DNA from 3 places in the Specibacter sp. RAF43 genome. Region 3 is predicted to be linked to each of the others. Evidence: riboswitches for the same ligand, from Rfam matches in the RefSeq annotation. Region 3 holds a riboswitch; each other region holds the start of a gene.

Region 1 (4,429 bases), on a different contig from region 3:
TTCGGCCCGGAGACGGCCGTGTTTAAGGTGCTCGCGCCCAGCGGCTCCGCCCAAAGGGTGGGCAAGATGTTCGCCATCGCCAACCTGAACCGCCCGGGCCTGTCGGTGGGCCTTAAGTGCGACCCCGAGCTGGCGCCGCAGCTTCGCCTGGCCAACCCCGCCATCACGCCCGGCTACCACCTGAACAAACGGCACTGGAACTCCGTGGACTGTACCCGCCTGGAGGCCCGGACGGTGCTGGACATGCTGGAGGATTCCTACGACCTGGTGGTGGCCGGACTGCCCAGGCAGCAACAAGACGCCTTGAAATGGAGTGCGCGTGCCACTGAAGACTGAACGGGGCGGCCTGAACTACCCGCAGCTGGGCCGCACGCGCATCCTGGCGGGCGAACCGACGGGTGCCGGAAACTGGCCGGACGGCTTTGACCACGTGGACCTGCAGATTCGCGTGGGCACCGGGGACGCCGACTTCACGGCGCTGGCCGACGGCATCATGACCTGGCAAATTCAGCGCCGCGCGGGGCTGCGCGTTTCGGCGCCGCCGCGCGCCGCCGTGGGCGCCGTGATCGTGAGCGGCTTCGGCGTCGGAAATCTGCGCGTGCCCATCCCGTGCGAGGTCGTGTGGGCGGAGGAACCGACGGGGATCGTGCGCACGGACGGTCTGGAGGTGGAGCTGGCCGGCTTCGGCTACGGCACACTGCCGGGACACCCCGCGCTCGGCGAGGAGTCGTTCATCGCCATGAAAACGCCCGACGGCGGCGTGTACTTCCGCCTGTTGGCCTTCAGCAAACCCTCGCGCCTGATCTTCAAGCTGGGCTCCCCGGTCACCAGGTTCACCCAGCGCGGGGTCACCAGGAGCTACATGCGGGCCGCCCGCTCCCTCGTCGCGAAGCTCGTCTAAAAACGTCATTTCGACCTCTTTCTTCACATTTGTTGTTCATGCGCCGCGGACGTGTGGATACTTGAGCCAAGATCATGAGTCCCGATGACAAGCCCTGGCTCGTCGGGCGGCAACCCTCTTCCGTAGCGGGGTGCCCCAGGTGATGATCTGGTTGTCCGGCCATGCCGGACGGCAAGTACGGCGCCACCGACGGCGTCCCAACCGTGAAAGGCGCCCAGCACAAATTGCATGCCCGCAGGGGACCGGTGTCCCCAACCGCGGCACCCCGCGGAGTTGCCCCCCAGCCCATCCCGCGCAGCCGGAATCCCCCGCCGCGTGCGGCTCGGTCATGCCCGCGGCCGCATTCAATTCCATTGACCCGTTCCAGGAGTACCCATGAGCATCCCCCAGAGCACCTATGAGAGCACCATAGAGAGCACCATCGGAGGGTCGGCCTTTTCCGCTGCCGCCTCAATCTACCGGCCCATATTCGACCGGATCGCCGCCGGGGCCGCCGTGCGCGAACGCGAGCGCACCCTGCCGTTTGAGCAGATCGGCTGGCTCCGGGACGCAGGCTTCGGCGGGGCCCGGATCCCCGCCGAACTGGGCGGCAACGGCCTAAGCTGGGAGGAATTCACCGCCCTGCTGATCGAGCTGGCCGCCGCGGACAGCAACGTCCCGCAGGCCCTGCGCGCCCATATTGCCCTGGTCGAGGAACACCTCTACCACCACACCGTCGACGCCGGTCGCGCACCGTGGCTGCGCCGGTTCGCCGCCGGGGAGATCGCCGGCAGCGCCTGGACGGAGCCGGGCGCGGGCGGCACCGCGACCACGCTGGATGATTCAAGCGGCACCCCGCTGCTGACCGGGCGCAAGTTCTACACCACCGGCACCATCTTCGCCGACTGGGTGGACGTCACGGCTCGGCGCCCGGACGGGTCCGAGGTTTCCGTGGTCGTCTCCACCCGGGCGCCGGGCGTGGAAACCCTCGACGACTGGGACGGATTTGGTCAGCGCCTGACCGGAAGCGGCACCACCACCTTCCACAACACCCCGGTGGACCCGGCCAACGTCTCCGACTTCGCCGACCGCTTCCCGTACCAAACGGCCGTCTACCAGCACCTGCTGCTGATCACCCTCGCCGGAATCGGGCGCGCGGTGGTGGCGGACGCCGCCGAACAGGTCCGCGGCCGGACCCGCGTGTTCGGCCACGGCAACGCCCCGCTGGTGCGCGAGGATCCGCAGATCCTGCAGATCGTGGGCGAGATCAGCGCCAAGGCGTATGTCGCCGAGGCCGCCACGCTGCGCGTCGCCCGGTCCCTGGACAACGTGTACGCGGCCAGGCACCTGGACGCGGACGCGGAGCGGACGGCGAACATCGCCGTCGAACTGGAATCCGGGCAGGCGCAGGTGGTCCTGAGCACCCTCATTCCCGACGCCGCCGGGGCCCTGTTCAACGCCCTGGGCGCCTCCTCGACCAGCACCAGCAAGCAGCTGGACCGGCACTGGCGCAACGCCCGCACCGTCGCCACGCACAACCCGTTCGTCTACAAGGCGCGCATCATCGGCGACTTTGAGGTCAACGGCACCGAGCCGCCCTACGTGTGGTCCATCGGCGAAGCCGGCGCCGACACTCACCAGCACCCGACCGCCGTCGTACCGGCCTGACCCGCGAAAGACTCCTCCCATGACCACCATCACCCGCCAAAGTGAAAAAACCGCACCCCGCCTGACCGGGCGCCTGGGCGTGACCGGCATCGTCCTGATTGTTGTTGCCGCCGCCTCGCCGCTGGGCGTCATCGGCGGTCCCGTGCCGCTGGGCATCGCCTCCGGCAACGGGGCAGGGCTGCCCACGATCTTCCTGGCCGCCACCGCCATCTTGCTGCTGTTCGCCGTCGGCTTCACCACCATGACCCCGCACGTGCCCGACGCCGGCGCGTTTTCCAGCTACATCCGGCGCGGGCTCGGCCGGCGCGCCGGAACCGGTGCCGCATTCGTGGCACTGCTGTCCTACCTGGCGCTCGAGGCCGGCGTCTACGGGCTGCTGGGCCCGGCCGTCGGTCAGGTCGTCACCGCCTACGGCGGCCCGGACCTGCCCTGGTGGCTGTGGGCCGCCGTCGCACTGGCCGCCGTCACCTGGCTCGGCCACCGCAACATCGAGCTTTCCGGCAAGGTGTTGGGCGTCCTGCTCCTGGCCGAGGTGCTGATCGTCCTGGTGCTCGACGCACGCGTGATCCTGGCCGGCGGCGGCCCGCAGGGGCTCTCCGCCGGGTTTGCCGTGCCCGCCACGGTCTTCTCCGGCGCCCCCGGGGTGGCCCTGTTGTTCGCCATCCTCAGCTTCATCGGCTTTGAGGCAACGGCCGTGTTCCGGGATGAGGCCCGCGACCCGGACCGCACGATTCCCCGGGCCACCTACCTGGCCCTGGCGCTCATTGGGCTGTTCTACGCCGTCTCCACCTGGGCCCTGCTGAGCGCCTGGGGCGACGACGCCGCGGTGGCCCGCGCCCTCTCCAACCCCGGATCGATGCTGGCCGACACCGCCGGCGCCTACCTCGGCCCCGTCGGCGCGCACCTGGTGCAGGTGCTGCTGACCACCAGCCTCTTCGCCTGCATCCTGGCCTTCCACAACATCGGGTCCCGGTACTTCTTCCAACTGGGCGCCAGCGGGGTCCTGCCCGCCACCCTGGCCGGCACCCACCCGGTGCACCGGTCCCCGCACCGCGCCTCCCTGGCGGACAACGCCGTCGTGGCGATCTTCCTCGCCGCGGCCCTCGTCACCGGCTGGGACCCAATCAATGAGTTCTACACCTGGTTTGCGGGGTTCGCCTCGCTCGGGATCGTGGTGCTCATGACGTTGACCAGCGTCGCGGTGGTCGTGTTCTTCCGGCGGCGCGGGGCGCCGTGGGTGAACTGGCGCCGCAGCGTGGCCCCCACCCTTGGCTTTCTGGGCCTGCTGGGAATCCTGGCCCTCATCCTGTCCAACCTGCCGGCCCTGCTGGGGGGCAGCACCCTGCTGTGCGTCGTGGTGCTCGCCGTCCTGGTGCTCGCACTGGCCGCCGGCTGGGTCATTGAAAATGCCCGCCCGGCCACCGCACCGGCCGCGACCATCACCAACGGAGAACCATCATGAGCGAAACAACCCGCCGCCACATCCGCTTCAACGCCTTTGACATGAACTGCGTGGCCCACCAGTCACCCGGGCTGTGGCGCCACCCGGAGGACCAATCCTGGCGCTACAAGGACCTGCGCTACTGGGCGGAGCTGGCCCAAACGCTGGAGCGCGGGCTCTTTGACGGCATCTTTATTGCCGATGTCCTGGGCACCTACGACGTCTTCGGCGCCTCCAACGAGGCCACGCTGCGCCAAGGCACGCAGGTGCCCGTCAACGATCCCTTCCTGCTGGTGTCCGCCATGGCCCTGGTCACCGAGAACCTGGGCTTCGGCGTCACGGCCGGGACCGCCTACGAGCACCCGTACCCGTTCGCCCGCCGGCTCTCCACCCTCGATCACCTCAGCAACGGCCGGGTCGGCTGGAACGTGGTCACCGGC
Region 2 (4,429 bases), on a different contig from region 3:
TGTCCGGTGCGCTCCGTGTCAAGCATGCCAAAATCGGCCTATCCGGCGGGATACCATAAGTCCCATGCCCACACCCACGCCGCACGGGATCCACAAGCGCTCGCTGCTGCGCGACGAAGTGTATGAATCCATTCGTGACGCCATCATCGACGGCACATTTGGTCCCGGCGAACGGCTCAAGGACCCCGAACTCGAGGCCTGGCTGGGCGTGAGCCGGACCCCCATCCGGGAGGCGCTGCTCCGGCTCGAGCGGGCGGGGTTGATCATCGCCAAGCCCGGCCGGGCCACCATCGTCGCGCCGCTCGACCCGGCCTCCACCATCGGCGCCCAGCAGGTTGTCGCCGCCATGCATGAACTCGCGGCCCGGCTCGCCGTCCCGGCCGCCACGGGCGATCACCTGGCGGCCATGACGGCGGCCAACGGCCGGTTCGCGACGGCCCTCGAGCACGACAACGTCGAGCGCGCCCTGGCCGCGGACGACGACTTTCACGCGGTCTTCATCGACGCCTGCGGCAACGACATGATCCCGGACGTCCTGGAACAGGCCCTGCCGTTGCTGCGGCGCGTGGAACGGCAGCGGTTCGGCTCGCATTCGGCCCGGCATTCGGTCACGGTACACGCCGAGATCATCCGGCTGGCCGGTCTGGGCGACGCCGAAGGCGCGGCACTGGCCTGCCGGGAAAACTGGCTGTCGCTGGGGAGTTCGGCCGAGGCGTAAGCAACCTCCACGGCAAAAACGCTGCCGTCCCGCTCAAGCGCTGTCGGGCAACAGCGCAGGAGCGGGAAGGCAGCGTCCAAGCGGGGCGGCCGCGCTCAAGCGGGCCGGCTAGACCTTGGTGAGGACCGCGCTGACCGGGGTCAGGTTGGCAAACAGGTCCAGCACGGGGCAGCGGGATTCGACCGTGCGGCGCAGTTCCTCGTAGCGTTCCTGGGACTCCGGGCCGGAGATCTTCACGCTCAGGCGGACGTCCTGGAATCCAGGACGCACCGAGGGGTCGATGCCAAAGAGCCCGCGGACGTCCAGGTCCCCTTCGGCCTCGATCGTGAGGTCGTCGACGACGATGCCCAGCTGGTCGGCGTACAGCCGGTACACCACCACCTGGCAGGCGATGAGCGCGCCCAGGGCATATTCGACGGGACTGGCGGCCGCGTCGTCGCCGGCCAGACCGGCGGGCTCATCCACCGTGAACTGGTGCTTGCCGGCACTGATCCGGGTGGCGACGGATCCGACGGCCACGCCGGCCGCCTTATAGGTCAGCCTGGCGTTCTGTGCATCCTGGGTGATCCGCTGCGTCCAGAAGGCGCCGGCCTCGGCGAGCCGGGCGGAGCGGTCCGCGGCAAGGTCGGCCGGGGTCGCTGCAAGGGTTGATTCAGACATCGTGTTCCTTCACGGTGAGGGCGCGCGCCGTGCGCCGCGCCATACTTACGCCCCCGGTCCAGCGCCGGACGGGCGTCGAATCGTCACCTGGGGCACCCCACTATGGTGATGAGGGTTGCCGCCCAACCGGCCAGGGCCTTGAGGTTGGGACTCTTGATTCTGCTCTCAAGTGTGGCGTCCGGGAGCGGGGCGGTTCAAGGCTCACGTCATGCGGGGCAACATGGGCGACGCCGGCCCGGTCGGCCCGGGCGCGTTCGCCTCCTAAAATGGACTCATGACCGCTACGCTCGTGGCCAAGGACCTCTCCGGAGGCCACGCCCACCGCACCTTGTTCGCCAACCTCAACCTCACCGTCTCCCCCGGGGACGTGGTGGGCGTGGTGGGCGCCAACGGGGCCGGCAAATCCACCCTGCTCAAGCTGCTCGCCGGGGCCGACACGCCCCAGGCCGGCACCGTGAGCACCGCGCCGCGGGACGCCTTCATCGGCTGGCTCCCGCAGGAGCACGAACGCATCGAGGGCGAAACGGTCGCCGCGTACATCGGCCGGCGGACCGGGTGCACGGCCGCCACCGTGGCGATGGAATCCTGTGCGGCGGCCCTGGGTTCGGGCAATGCGGCCGACGACGACCGGTACGCCGACGCCCTGGACCGCTGGCTCGCGTGCGGCGCCGCCGATCTGGACGAAAGACTCCCGGAAACCCTGGCCGGTCTCGGGCTCGAGGTTGGGGAGAACACCCTCATGACGGGCCTCTCCGGCGGGCAGGCCGCCCGGGTAGCGTTGGCCGCGCTCCTGCTGAGCCGCTTCGACGTCGTCCTCCTGGATGAACCCACCAATGACCTTGACCTCGCCGGGCTGGCCAGGCTGGAGGAGTTCGTGACCGGCCTGCGCGGCGGGGTGGTGCTGGTCTCGCACGATCGCGAATTCCTGGCCCGCTGCATCACCTCCGTCGTGGAACTTGACCTGGCCCAGAACAAGGTGGCCGTGTACGACGGCGGCTACGACGCGTTCCTGGAGGAGCGCGCCGTGGCTAGGCGGCATGCCCGCGAGGCGTACGACGAATTCGCGGGCAGGAAGGCCGACCTGGTCTCGCGTGCCCGCGTCCAGCGCGAATGGAGCTCGCAAGGCGTGCGGAACGCCATGAAAAAGAGCCCGGACAATGACAAGATCCGCCGCCGGGCCAGCATGGAATCCTCCGAAAAGCAGGCCCAAAAGGTGCGCCAGATGGAGTCGCGGATCGCCCGGTTGGACGAGGTGGAGGAGCCGCGCAAGGAGTGGACACTGCACCTGCGCATCGGCGCCGCGCCGCGGTCCAGCTCCGTGGTCGCCACGCTGAACGCCGCCACGCTCACCCAGGGCGGCTTCACGCTCGGACCGGTCTCGGTGCAGGTCAACGCCGGGGAGCGCATCGGCATCACCGGTCCCAACGGCGCCGGCAAGTCCACGCTGCTGCGGCTGCTGCTGGGCCGCACAGCCCCGGACGACGGCGTCGCCTCCCTGGGTGCCAGCGTCGCCGTCGGCGAGATTGACCAGGCGCGCAGCCAGTTCCCGGAGAACGTTCCGCTGGGGGCGGCGTTTGAGGCCCTGGTGCCGGAACTGAACCAGGGCGAGGTCCGCACACTCCTGGCCAAGTTCGGGCTCAAGGCCGACCAGGTCACCAGCGCCGTGGGCAGCCTGTCCCCGGGTGAGCGCACACGCGCCTCGCTGGCGCTGCTGCAGGCCCGCGGCGTCAATGTGCTGGTGCTCGACGAGCCAACGAACCATCTGGACCTGCCGGCGATCGAGCAGCTGGAGGAGGCGCTGGACAGCTACGAAGGCACGCTGCTGCTGGTCTCCCACGACCGCCGCCTGCTGGAAAATGTCCGCCTCGACACCCGCTGGGAGGTCAGCCGGGGGCAGGTCACCGAGCTGTAGCCCGCTCCGCGAAACCGGGACCAACGCGCGAGACCGGTATGTCCCCGCGGTATTTTGCGCGGTGGCCCCGGTTTCGCGACAAGGCACCCCCGATTCACGTCTTGAGGCGCAGATCCCCGGCCTCCGTGGCGGGAAGGTCCGCGCAATGAGTTAGCTCACCTTAAGGGTCGATTGACTTTGACTTAAGATACCTAAAATGTTGCAATGGGTAGCAGGGGCGCCGCCTTCGGATCTACGGCGCCCTGCTTTCGAGTCCGGGATGTTCGCGCCACGCCAACGTCCCGAACAGGGCCCTGTCTCCCGTCGTGGGATTGATGCCCGGGCCCCGGGCGGCCCATGCCGCCCGCACCACCGCCGCAGAAAGATCTGCCGCCGCGCACCCTGCGCTTGTTGCTCCGCCACGGTGCGCCGCCTTCGGCCACCGGCCTATCCGGAGCGTGGACTCGTCAGCGTCACAACGGACCGGTGAAGATCCAGTGAATGAGGAGCACAGCATGAAATTGCGAGTCGGAATCATTGGTGCAGGCCCCAGCGGCATGGCACAACTGCGGGCGTTCGAATCGGCCCGCCAAAAAGGTGCGGAAATTCCGGAAATCATGTGCTTTGAGAAGCAGGACGACTGGGGCGGACAGTGGAACAGCAGCTGGCGCACCGGACTGGATGCCCACGGCGAACCCGTCCATTCGAGCATGTACCGCCACCTGTGGTCCAACGGGCCCAAGGAATGCCTGGAATTTTCCGACTACTCCTTTGACGAGCACTTTGGCCGCCCCATCTCCTCCTTCCCGCCTCGCGCGGTCCTCTTCGACTACATCAAGGGTCGCGTGGAAAAGTCCGACGTGCGCAAGTACGTCACGTTCAACACCGCGGCCCGCTTCGTCAGCTACGACGAGGGCACCCAGGAATTCACCCTGACCGTGGAGGACCTGCCCACCGGCACCACCCAAACCCACGTTTTCGATAAGTTGGTGGTCGCCACCGGCCACTTCTCCGTCCCCGCAGCCCCCGCCTTTGACGGGATCGCCGGCTTCCCCGGCGAGGTCCTGCACGCCCATGACTTCCGCGGCGCGGAGCGCTTCGCCGGCAAGAGGGTGTTGTTGATCGGCAGCAGCTACTCCGCCGAGGACATCGGCATGCAG
Region 3 (4,429 bases):
ACGTCGCAGTCCACCGCATAGAGCTCGGACTCGCCCCGGCCAAACGGTTCAATGGTGGTGCCTAGGATTTGCAGGCGGCGTTCCGAGCGGGCCGTGAGCAGCCGCTCGACGATGCCTTCGCCGCCGAGCGAAATGCGGGGACCTTCCCCGCGGCGCGTCAGGTGCGTCTCCGGAACGGCAAAGAGATCGCCGATGGAAATGGACAAAACCTGGCACAGGGTCACCAGGGATGCCACGCTGGGCGAGGTGAGATCGCGCTCCACCCGGCTCAGGAATCCCTTGGTCAGCCCGGTGGCATCGGCCACGTGCTCGATGGTGAGCCGCTGGGACTGCCGGGCCGCGCGGATCCTGGACCCGATCGCCACGGGTGCCGAGCTTGGCTCTACTGGCAAGGCCTTCATGTTCGCTCCTTCGTGGCGGTTGACTCACTAGGTGACTCTATACGGCTGTTACTCCGTCGGGGCCGGTCTCCGAAACGGCCGGCGGTGCAGCCCGCGTTGACTGTAACTGCAATCACAGTTTAGCCTAATAGACAACAGATGTTGCGTTAGAGGCAATATCCAACGGGGGATTAACCGCATAAGTACATTGGAGCTACACGTGTCACTAAACATTGCCATAGTCGTCATCTATTTGGTGGCCATGCTGGCCTTTGGCTGGTGGGGAAAATCGCGCACCAAGAACAATAGCGACTTTCTCGTCGCCGGCCGCCGCCTGGGGCCGTTCCTCTACACCGGCACCATGGCCGCCGTCGTCCTGGGCGGCGCGTCCACGGTGGGCGGCGTGGGCCTGGGCTACAAATTCGGCATCTCGGGCATGTGGCTGGTCGTTGCCATCGGCGTCGGCGTCCTGCTGCTGAGCCTGCTGTTTGCCCCCACCATCCAAAAGCTGAAGATCTACACGGTCTCGCAAATGCTGAGCCTGCGCTACGGCCAAGAGACCACCAAGATGTCCGGCATCGTCATGCTCGCCTACACGGTCATGATCTCGGCAACGTCCACGGGCGCCTACGCCACCATCTTCGTGGTGCTCTTCGGCTGGGACCGCTGGCTGGCAATCGCCGTCGGCGGCGCAATCGTCCTGGTGTATTCCACGATCGGTGGCATGTGGTCCATCACGCTCGCGGACCAGGTTCAGTTCATCATCAAGACCGTCGGCGTCTTCTTGCTCATGCTCCCGTTCGCCTGGAATGCGGCCGGAGGCCTGGCCGGCATCCAGAGCCGCGTCGACTCCACGTTCTTCCAGTGGGACGGCATTGGCGCCCAGACCATCATCACGTACTTCGTCATCTACACCCTGGGCCTGCTGATCGGCCAGGACATCTGGCAGCGCGTCTTTACCGCCAAGACCCCCACCGTCGCCCGCTGGGGCGGCGCAACGGCCGGCATCTACTGCATCCTGTACGGCGTGGCCGGGGCAATGATCGGCCTGGCCGCCCGCGTGGCCCTGCCGCAAATTGACGTTGCCACGCTCGGCAAGGACGTCGTGTACGCCGAGGTCGCCACCAACCTGCTGCCCATCGGCATTGGCGGCATCGTCATGGCCGCCGCCGTCGCGGCCATGATGTCCACCGCCTCCGGCGCCCTGATTGCCGCCGCCACGGTGGCCCGCAAGGACGTTGTGCCCTTCGTGGCCAGCTGGTTCGGCAAGACGATTGACACCTCCGACACCTCCAACCCCGAGCATGACATCAACGCCAACCGCTGGTACGTGTTGGGCCTGGGCGTGCTGGTGGTGCTGATCTCCATCCTGGTCAATGACGTCGTCTTTGCCCTGACCATCGCCTACGACATCCTGGTGGGCGGCCTGCTCGTGGCCATCATCGGCGGCCTGGCGTGGAAGCGCGGCACCGGCCTCGGCGCGGCCTGGTCCATGGCCGTTGGCTGCGCCCTGACGCTGATCCTGCTGGTCCTGTACGCCACGGGCCTGATCCCCAGCGCCGACGGCATCTACGCGAACGAGCCCATCTACTACGGCCTCATCGCCTCCCTGGTGGTCTACGTGGCCGTTTCCCTGGCCACCCCGCGCACCCCGGCCCACATCCGCCAGGCCTGGGACGACCGCATCGCCGCGGCCGCCACGGACTCCAACGACGACGACGTCGAGGCGGCCCTGTCCGCTGCCAAGGCAGGGTCCCGGTTTATTACGTCACCGGCCGCCGTCGCACGTTAACCCGGTAGCCTTGTAGCCAGCTTCAAGAGATGCGGCGCCAAGCTCCGACTGGCCGCACGCCAACCCCATGTTCACAGGGTGGCTCGGATGAGGAAGCGGCCCGCGGCTAACCAGTGGCGGGCAAGAGCACTCACAAAGGCGTACGCCATGACCGTTGCATCAGCCAACCCCACCGCCCGAACCGCCGCACCGAAACGCCCCGCCAGCATTCCCGTGCTGCCCGTCGTGGACGTCAACCTCGGCACCGTTTCATTCTTCACCCCGTCCGGGCACCGCCTGTACTGGTCCGCCGAGCCGGCGGAGCTGATCGCGGCGCTCGCCCAGGCCGTGCGCCCCGCCCAATGGGTCCCGGAAATCGGCACCCTTGTGGTCACGGTGGCGCAGACGGGGGTCCGATCCGGCCGCGGCCTGGGCTTCCGGCTCGCGGCGCACTAGGGCCGCGCCGGGGCTCGCGCCGAGGTAGCCGGTCCGCGCCGAGGCGGAACCAAAGGTGGGCGAGTCTCGGCGGTCTTCCACTGACTCGGCGGGCGCCCCCAGCGTTACTCGATGGTGGCGATGACGGCGCCCTGCGCCACCTCGTCGCCCTCGTCCACGGCAAGGCGGACCACACCGGCCACGGGCGCGTAGATTTCGGCGTCGACCTTGTTGATCGAGACCTCGGCCAGCAGGTGCCTCGCCTCCACCTTTTCGCCGTCCACGACATACCAGGTGGCCACCACGCCGGGCTCGGACGCGTCCCCGGTCATCATCGGAAACAGGACTTCACGCATGCAGGTACCACCGTCCAAATCGCGGTCGCAGTCCGTGCGGCCATTGGCAACACAGCCTATTCGAGTTCCCGCGCGTACAGAAATGGGCACCCCGGCACACACCGAACTTAGCCGCATCGACGCTGCCGCCGCGCAGTGACGCTGCGGAACCACTCAAACGCTGGCGGGCGGCAGCGCTCATGCGGGGCGGCAGCGCCCGTGCGGAGCAACAGCGCCCCGGCAACCGCCCCGGCACCCCGCCCGGTTCCGGTGTGCCGAAACTATTTTGCCCGGTTTACCGGCCGGAAATCCGCGGGAATCCGCGCTAGAGTGGGGGCGACTTGAGGAGTATGAGCCGTGCCTGAACGCACCCCCACGCCCGCGGAAATCAAGCGCTGGCGGCAATACCTGGCCGATGAACGGGCCGAGGCAGCCGTATACCGGGACCTGGCCAAGCGCCGCGACGGCGAGGAACGCACCATCCTGCTGGCGCTGGCCGAGGCCGAGGGCCGCCACGCCAAGCACTGGACCGAGCTGCTCGGCGAGCACGCCCTGACCACGGCGCGGGCGTCCCTGCACAACCGATTCCTGGGGTTCCTGGCCCGGAGCTTCGGCTCCGTGTTCGTGCTGGCCCTGGCCCAGCGCTCCGAATCCCGGTCCCCCTACGCCAGCGACACCGATGCCACCCGGGCCATGGCCGCGGATGAGGCCATCCATGAGGAGGTGGTCCGCGGCCTGGCCACGCGCGGGCGCAACCGGCTTTCCGGGTCCTTCCGGGCCGCCGTGTTTGGCGCCAACGACGGCCTGGTCAGCAACCTGTCCCTTGTCATGGGCATGGCGGCCACCGGGGTGGGCAGCCAGGTCGTGCTCTTTAGCGGCATCGCCGGACTGCTGGCGGGCGCCCTGTCCATGGGCGCCGGGGAATACGTCTCCGTGCGGTCCCAGCGCGAACTCCTGGACGCCTCCACACCCACCCAGGTGACCCTGTCGGCGGCGCCCTCGCTGGACTTGAAGGACAATGAGCTGGTGCTGGTGTACCTGGCCCGCGGCATGTCCCGCGAAGCCGCCGAACACCGGGCCGCCGAACGCATGGGCCAGTTCACCTGCGACTGCGACCCCAGCCTGTCCCTGCGCCCGGACAAATTTGAGACCAGCAACGCCCACGAGACCCTGGGCACCGCCTGGGGCGCGGCCGGCTCCAGCTTTTGTTTCTTTGCCTCCGGTGCGATCGTCCCGATCCTGCCGTTCCTGTTCGGCATGACGGGGGCGGGTGCGCTGGTGCTGGCGTGTGCCCTCGTGGGCCTGACGCTCCTGGCCACCGGCGGCGTGGTCGGCGTGCTCTCCGGGGCCTCCCCGCTGTGGCGCGGGCTGCGCCAGCTGGGCATCGGCCTCGGTGCCGCGGCCGCCACGTACCTGCTCGGCCTGGCGTTCGGCGGGGTGGTCGGCTAGCGACCTCCCCGGCGCGCCCGGTCAGGCTTCACCGCAACCACCGGGCAGTCGGCGTTGAG

Evidence for each region. Region 3 has a riboswitch for S-adenosylmethionine ahead of AB4Y80_RS00875 (hypothetical protein). Riboswitches for the same ligand answer to the same signal wherever they lie in the genome.
Region 1: linked by a shared signal. The riboswitch ahead of AB4Y80_RS04920 (acyl-CoA dehydrogenase family protein) and the one ahead of AB4Y80_RS00875 (hypothetical protein) in region 3 are both predicted to bind S-adenosylmethionine.
Region 2: linked by a shared signal. The riboswitch ahead of AB4Y80_RS10490 (OsmC family protein) and the one ahead of AB4Y80_RS00875 (hypothetical protein) in region 3 are both predicted to bind S-adenosylmethionine.

The regions. Positions count from the first base shown of each region.
Region 1 covers NZ_JBFREA010000006.1:15,819-20,247, reverse strand. The annotation lists gene AB4Y80_RS04930 (MmcQ/YjbR family DNA-binding protein) at 1-336, shown strand, start outside; gene AB4Y80_RS04925 (DUF1990 family protein) at 320-901, shown strand; SAM riboswitch class IV at 972-1,085, shown strand; gene AB4Y80_RS04920 (acyl-CoA dehydrogenase family protein) at 1,277-2,548, shown strand; gene AB4Y80_RS04915 (APC family permease) at 2,568-4,010, shown strand; partial or broken gene AB4Y80_RS04910 (LLM class flavin-dependent oxidoreductase) at 4,007-4,429, shown strand, end outside.
Region 2 covers NZ_JBFREA010000016.1:16,050-20,478, forward strand. The annotation lists gene AB4Y80_RS10485 (GntR family transcriptional regulator) at 65-718, shown strand; gene AB4Y80_RS10490 (OsmC family protein) at 827-1,378, opposite strand; SAM riboswitch class IV at 1,415-1,537, opposite strand; gene AB4Y80_RS10495 (ABC-F family ATP-binding cassette domain-containing protein) at 1,653-3,290, shown strand; gene AB4Y80_RS10500 (FAD-dependent oxidoreductase) at 3,785-4,429, shown strand, end outside.
Region 3 covers NZ_JBFREA010000001.1:195,104-199,532, reverse strand. The annotation lists gene AB4Y80_RS00885 (cupin domain-containing protein) at 1-401, opposite strand, end outside; gene AB4Y80_RS00880 (sodium:solute symporter) at 643-2,172, shown strand; SAM riboswitch class IV at 2,193-2,305, shown strand; gene AB4Y80_RS00875 (hypothetical protein) at 2,320-2,607, shown strand; gene AB4Y80_RS00870 (biotin/lipoyl-containing protein) at 2,712-2,942, opposite strand; gene AB4Y80_RS00865 (VIT1/CCC1 transporter family protein) at 3,279-4,370, shown strand; gene AB4Y80_RS00860 (universal stress protein) at 4,367-4,429, opposite strand, start outside.